3 regions of the Bacillus sp. KNSH39 genome follow, and region 2 is predicted to be linked to each of the others. Evidence: predicted binding sites of a transcription regulator. Region 2 holds the regulator's gene; each other region holds the start of a gene.

Region 1 (2,281 bases), 940 kb from region 2:
TTGATGTTCTTCTGTCGCTTTATCCATTCTATCTCTCATAAAGGAAATAATTTCATACCCAAGTTTCCATGATTCTTCATCTTCCCCATGATGCTTTCCTGTTAAAGCTACTAAACATTCCGCAAGACCGATAAAACCAATACTTAACGTCCCTTGTTTTAAAATCGAGGCTACGGAGTCTTCAGGCTGCAACGTTTCTCCACCACGCCATACACCTTGTGAATATAAAAACTGAAAATCTCTTGCTCGCTTCGTACATTGATACGCATATCTTTCTAATAGCTGCTTAATTCCTAAATCTAAATAATAGTTTAGCGCTTCAAAAAACGCTTCTTTTGAACCACTAATTAACGCTAATTTCACTAAATTAATAGACGTAAATGATAAATTCCCTCTACCAATCGCTGTTTCTTCTCCATGTATATTAGACATAACACGGGTACGACATCCCATGTAACATACTTCACTTTCTGGTCTTCCATCATAATGCACTGCATTAAACGGAGCATCTAAAAATGAAAAGTTAGGGAATAATCGCTCTGCGGTTGTCTCTAATGCTAATTCAAATAAATCGTAGTTCGGATCACTTTCTTCAAAATTCACACCTTTTTTCATCTTGAAAATTTGAATCGGAAAAATCGGTGTCTCTCCTTTACCAAGTCCAGCTTGTGTCGCTTTTAAAAGTTGTTTAATTAACATTCTTCCTTCTTTTGATGTATCTGTTCCATAATTAATAGAAATAAACGGTACTTGTCCTCCGCCCCTACTATGCATACTATTCGAATTATGAACGAAAGCCTCACACGCTTGATACGTATCATTTTCCGTTTCTTTCCATGCAAATTCTTCTATTTGTTCTTTCGTAAGCGGATATGATTGTAATCGTTTTTTATGTCTCTCAATTGTTTTTCGTACATAAGGTGCTAAATCAATATCAAAGAGTGCAAACGATTGACCACCATGCTGCATATTTTGATTCGCTTGAAAAATAATAGACGAAAGAGCCAATGCACTTTTAATGTCTTGCGGTTGTCTCATATGTCCATGTCCAGTATGAAAACCGTTAGCAAGCATTTGCGCTAACGGAATTTGTGAACAAGTCGTCGTTCCTGTTGCATAAAAATCTAAATCATGTGGATATAATATATTTTCATTTATCGCTTTTTTCACTTGATCTGACAATAAATTCTCAACAGCATAATATTTTGCACTCTCAGATGCGAACGTTCCCATTACGCCCATTGGAGAGCGGCCGTCTACATTTGCATTTTCTTGCATCAAATCTTGTTCATTGCCGTGGACTATTGTCTCAAACACTTTCATTAATTCTTCTCCACGTGTATTATTTTGTAACATTTATAACCCTCCACCAATATGTTGTTATCTTTTGATTAAAATGTTACTACATATAGTCTTACTGTTTCTGTGAGAAATGTAACATTACTGTGAAATTTTTTTCACGAAATAATGAATTTTTCATTTACAAAAAAGAAATGTGCTCTTTACAAATGTATGGTACAATATACGGGAAAAACTCTTTTTACCCTTTATCAACACATTTGAATAAAGGAGACTGAACTTATGGTTACTACATATCTTTTATTTATCGTTGCCTACTTACTTGGCTCGATTCCATTTGCACTAGTTGTTGGAAAAATCGGCTACGGAATCGATATTCGTGAGCACGGGAGCGGTAATCTAGGCGGAACAAACACATTCCGCACATTAGGGAAAAAAGCAGGTTTTACCGTTACAATTGCTGACATTTTAAAAGGGACATTAGCAACAAGTCTACCAATGATTTTCGGATTAGATATTCATCCACTATGGTTCGGGTTAGCGGCTGTTCTTGGACATGTCTATCCAATCTTCGCGAAATTCCGCGGTGGTAAAGCAGTTGCAACTTCTGCTGGGGTGCTATTATGCTATTCACCAGTTGTTTTTGCAATATTGGCTGTTGTATTTTTCACCCTTTTATTTACAACAAGATACGTATCACTTTCTTCTATGGTAACAGCAGTTGTTGCTGTTATTGCATCCATTGTTAGCGGGGATAAAATCTTCATTATTGCGATGTGTTTATTAGCAGGTATGGTTATTTATAAACACCGTGCAAATATCGGACGAATTATAAATAAAACTGAACCAAAAGCAAACTTTTCAAAAAAGCAAAAATAAGATCGTAACCCACATAACGCAAAAAGAAAACGTGAAGCATATTAATAGCGTCTTTTTGCGTTATTTTTTATACTAAAGAAAAAGCAACATAATTTGGAGGAAC
Region 2 (2,281 bases):
GGATACTATGGATACGATGGGTCGTCACGTGATCGCTGAACTTTGGGATTGCGATTTCGACAAGCTTAATGACATGCCGTATATTGAACAATTATTTGTGGATGCAGCACTAAGAGCTGGTGCTGAAGTGCGTGAGGTTGCTTTCCATAAATTTGCACCACAAGGTGTAAGTGGAGTAGTAATTATCTCAGAATCACATTTAACAATTCATAGCTTTCCGGAGCACGGTTACGCAAGTATTGATGTTTATACTTGTGGGGATCGTATTGATCCAAATGTTGCTGCAGAATATATTGCAGAAGGTTTAAACGCGAAAACGCGTGAGAGCATCGAGCTTCCTCGAGGCACTGGTAGCTTCGAAATTAAGCAGAGAGAAACAAAAGCTCTTTAAAAAAGAACATAATTGATTTAAAATGTAAAGAGGTGTATAATGCACCTCTTTTTTAGTTTATAAAAAAGGGAAAATATAACGTACTCGTTAGTTGAATAAATTGGACTCTTGCAAATGAGGTAGTGCCCTATATACCATCTTATTTTTAAGGATGAGATGATAAAGTGATGCGCTGGAACTTAAAGTGGTAAGAGAGTTAGAATGAGTTATATAATATTGTATATATATTTTAGGTGAAGTGAGTAGAGAAAAATAAAGAGTATAGTGTAAAGGAGTGAATGAATTGCGTTGTCCATCCTGTTCTCATAATGGTACAAGAGTGTTAGATTCGCGTCCGGTAGACGAGGGGCGCTCTATTCGAAGAAGGAGAGAGTGTGAAAGCTGCTTAAGTCGCTTTACGACCTTTGAAAGGGTAGAAGAGTCACCTCTTATCGTTGTAAAAAAAGAAGGCACACGAGAAGAGTTTAATAAAGAAAAGATTTTACGCGGTTTAATTAAAGCGTGTGAAAAAAGACCAGTATCTTTAAGACAATTAGAAGAAGTAACACAAAGCGTGGAACGTGAACTGCGTAATTTAGGTATATCAGAAGTGAAAAGTGATATGATTGGTGAAATTGTTATGGAAGAACTTCGCGATATTGATGATGTTGCTTACGTACGTTTTGCTTCTGTATATCGTCAATTTAAAGATTTAAATGTATTTATTGAAGAATTAAAAGATATACTGCAAAAAGAAAGAGAGTAGAAGTTGTATTTTATTCTCTTTACATACCGTAAGTAATAGGATAAGAGAGCTAGAAGCGCAAGCTAATAGCTCTTTTTCACTAAGAATTTATATAATGAAGATAGAAAGAATGAAGTAGAGGATAGATTGGATGAGAGAAAGGAAAAGCAAGAATGGAAAAACAGTCATGGATGGAGCTATTGCCGATTGATCGTTATAAAGTAAGTGCGAAAGGACTACTGCACAATTACGACCGAAAAGTGTTAACGATGTTGTATCAGCCGTTAATAGGTAGTAGAGCTTTTAGCTTATACATGACACTATGGGGAGAGCTTGAGCAAGATCGTGTATTTGGAAAAGAGAATACGCATCATTCCCTTATGGTGACTATGCAAATGCAACTTCCTGAAGTATATGAGGAACGAGTAAAGTTAGAGGCAATTGGGCTTTTGAAGGTATATATTAAGAAAGAAAAAGATATTCGAATGTTCATATATGAGTTGCAACCACCTTTATCTCCGAAGCAGTTTTTTGATGATATTGTTTTAAGTATCTTTTTATACAATCGATTGAGCAGGACAAAATATAATCAAGTAAAGCAATATTTCTTAGAAGAAGAATTTGATTTTGCTTCTTATGAAAATGTTACGCGTTCTTTCAATGATGTGTTTGGTTCGTTTAATCCAGGACAACTTGAGCATGCGCAAGAAGACCTTCGTATTCCAAAAACGACAACTATGCCAAGTAACGAGAAGGGAGACGCTCCGAAAGTTTGGAATGATTTCTTTGATTTCTCTTTATTTGTAGATGGATTGTCCGCTCTTGTTCCTAAAAAGGCGATTACAGATCAAGTGAGAGACTGCGTTATAACACTTGCTTACGTGTATGGTGTAGATGTGTTATCGATGCAAAATATCGTTCTTGGTGCAGTGACAGAGATGCAAACAATTGATATGGAAAGGCTTAGAAAAGGAGCGCGCGATTGGTATCAATTTGAAAATGGTCAAGCATTACCGGTATTAAGTGAAAGAGTACAGCCTCATGTTGCACGTACGATGAAAGAGAAAGAGCCTTCATCCCAAGAGGAGATGTTAATAAAGCAGCTAGAGGAAATCTCACCAAAACAACTATTGAAAGAGATTTCTGGTGGTGCAGAGGCAACGAAA
Region 3 (2,281 bases), 2.3 Mb from region 2:
TATCACGTGCACTAATATCTAGTGGCTTCTTCTTCACTTTCGGATTGCTCATTAATTCATCGTACATTTCATCGATATCAATGTCATCTAAATGCTTTCCGTATTCTTTATACACCGTGTAAGGCGCGAAAACATGGAAAGGTTCGTTTTTCTCAGCAAGCTCAAAGAACTTACTTGGAACGATAATTCCGATTGATAGAGACTGAATACGGCTCTTCTCATCGGCATTTATTTTTTTTGTATCAAGGAATTCAATAATATCCCAATGGAAAATGTTTAAATATACTGCACCGGCACCTTTTCGTTGGCCAAGCTGATTCGCATATGAAAACGAATCTTCAAGCAATTTCATAACAGGTACTACGCCACTTGCAGCGTTGTCGATACCTTTAATTTGCTCACCGCGTGCGCGTAGCTTAGATAAGTTTAAAGCTACTCCCCCGCCGATTTTCGATAATTGCATCGCAGTATTAATGTTAAAGCCGATCGAATTTAAGCTATCGTCCATCTCTAACAAGAAACAAGACACCATTTCTCCTCTTCTGCTTCTTCCCGCATTTAAAAAGGTTGGTGTCGCTGGTTGGTAGTTTTGTTTTACAATCATGCTTGCGAATTGTCTTGCCTTCGAAACATCACCGCGTCCTAAGTATAATGAAACAATTGCTACACGATCTTCATAGCTTTCTAAGTATTGTTTTTGATCATTCGTTTTTAACGCATAATCTTTGTAGAACTTAGATGCTGCCATATAAGATTGGAACTCGAAGTTTTCACCATAAGCGATGTTATATACTTCCTCTACTTCCTCCAAGCTATACTCGTCCAGAACGTTGTAATAGTAATCATGTTCTTTCATATACTCCATTCGCTCTGCCACGCTATTAAAAGGAACGGTATTCTCTCTAGCTTCTTCCATAAAGACTTCTAATGCCTCTTTATCTTTATGAAGCTGATAAAAACCGTCCTGCATTTGCGTGATTTCATTATTCAGTTCAATGTGTCGCAATCTCCCGCACCCTTTCCTTAAAATATTCTACATCGTTATTTGTTCCAGATAACTCAAATTTTGATACAATAGGCACTTCATATTTAGTAGAAATCTTGTCAGCACTTGCACCGAACATGTCTCCCCAGTTACGATTGCCGCTTGCAGATACGCCTTTTAATTTTTCATTATTGCGCTCTAAAAAGTCTAAAACACGTTCTGGTACATTGCCAAAACCTGTTGTATACGTAATAAGAATAAAGTCTTCATCTATTACTAGATCTTCATCAATTTGAACGGCCGGCATATTTAATTTGTGAATGAAACGCTTCACGTTTCCTGTCATAGAATCATATGCAACTAACATTTCCGACCCTCCCTCTCAAATCTATATTCTCTATATGTTGTTCTTGATTTCTCTATATATTGTATTACGTTTCAAAATAAGACACAAGATATATGTATAAATTCTTTCTTTTTTTAACTTTTACTTTTCGACATGATAGCCGTTTTTTTTCAATACAATGACTATGAAACAACATTCTAAAACTCATGTCAATAAAGTGCTTTTCAAAAAAGTTGTCAACGAATTTAACCTTATTTTTAAAAAAGTTAACAATATATTTTGTCATAAAACGTTAGATGCTGAAGAAATATATTTCTCCAGCATCACGCAAAAAAGAACAGATATGAAACTATAATCTGCTCTAAAAAACGATTACATTTATCAAATTTACCTTATTAAATATATTATACATATACTTTCGTTTCTCGTTACATACTAAAAGATAACTATTATAGAAAAAGATTATTATTATGGAACTTCAATTTATTTATGAAAAGTTTATTCAGAGTGCTCAATGCGCAAAATATCTTTTACAAATATATGATGCGGATTTTCATCTTTATCAATCATTGTACATACCGGAGCCTCTTCATCAAAGTATACAATCATTCCTTCTACGTACTGATATGTATGTCGAACTTGTACAGTTACTTTAATTTCTACTGCTTCTTCATATGCTCTTTTTATTTTCTGAAGCATTTTTGCTGAACATTTTCGTTTCTCTGGATACATAACCATTCCCATAAATCGATTGCCGGCTCTATCTTTCCACATATAATCCCAATGTGGTAAAATGCCTTGTTTAAAATCGCCCATAATTCCCCTCTCCTTTATCTTTTATTTATCCCGCATTAAACGTCCGATTGGTGAAAGGCTACTAATCAGTGAGAGATGCCCTGCTGATCAAAATTCCTCTTTATGAACGTGGCGTTTCTGAATATGTATAAATC

The links. The regulator NrdR, encoded in region 2, represses ribonucleotide reductase genes. The targets are predictions, from matches to a motif close to AACACNATATATNGTGTT.
Region 1: the regulator NrdR is predicted to act here: its motif matches at 1,399-1,416, upstream of ACUL40_RS10215 (anaerobic ribonucleoside triphosphate reductase).
Region 3: the regulator NrdR is predicted to act here: its motif matches at 1,401-1,418, upstream of nrdI (class Ib ribonucleoside-diphosphate reductase assembly flavoprotein NrdI).

What each region holds. Positions count from the first base shown of each region.
Region 1 is NZ_JBQXYO010000001.1:2,032,021-2,034,301, forward strand. Features, by position in the region: gene ACUL40_RS10215 (anaerobic ribonucleoside triphosphate reductase) at 1-1,356, opposite strand, end outside; gene plsY (glycerol-3-phosphate 1-O-acyltransferase PlsY) at 1,582-2,178, shown strand.
Region 2 is NZ_JBQXYO010000001.1:2,971,449-2,973,729, reverse strand. Features, by position in the region: gene speD (adenosylmethionine decarboxylase) at 8-391, shown strand; gene nrdR (transcriptional regulator NrdR) at 675-1,136, shown strand; gene ACUL40_RS15155 (replication initiation and membrane attachment family protein) at 1,289-2,281, shown strand, end outside.
Region 3 is NZ_JBQXYO010000001.1:5,230,763-5,233,043, reverse strand. Features, by position in the region: gene nrdE (class 1b ribonucleoside-diphosphate reductase subunit alpha) at 1-1,006, opposite strand, end outside; gene nrdI (class Ib ribonucleoside-diphosphate reductase assembly flavoprotein NrdI) at 993-1,352, opposite strand; gene ACUL40_RS26855 (hypothetical protein) at 1,830-2,147, opposite strand; gene ACUL40_RS26850 (hypothetical protein) at 2,248-2,281, opposite strand, start outside.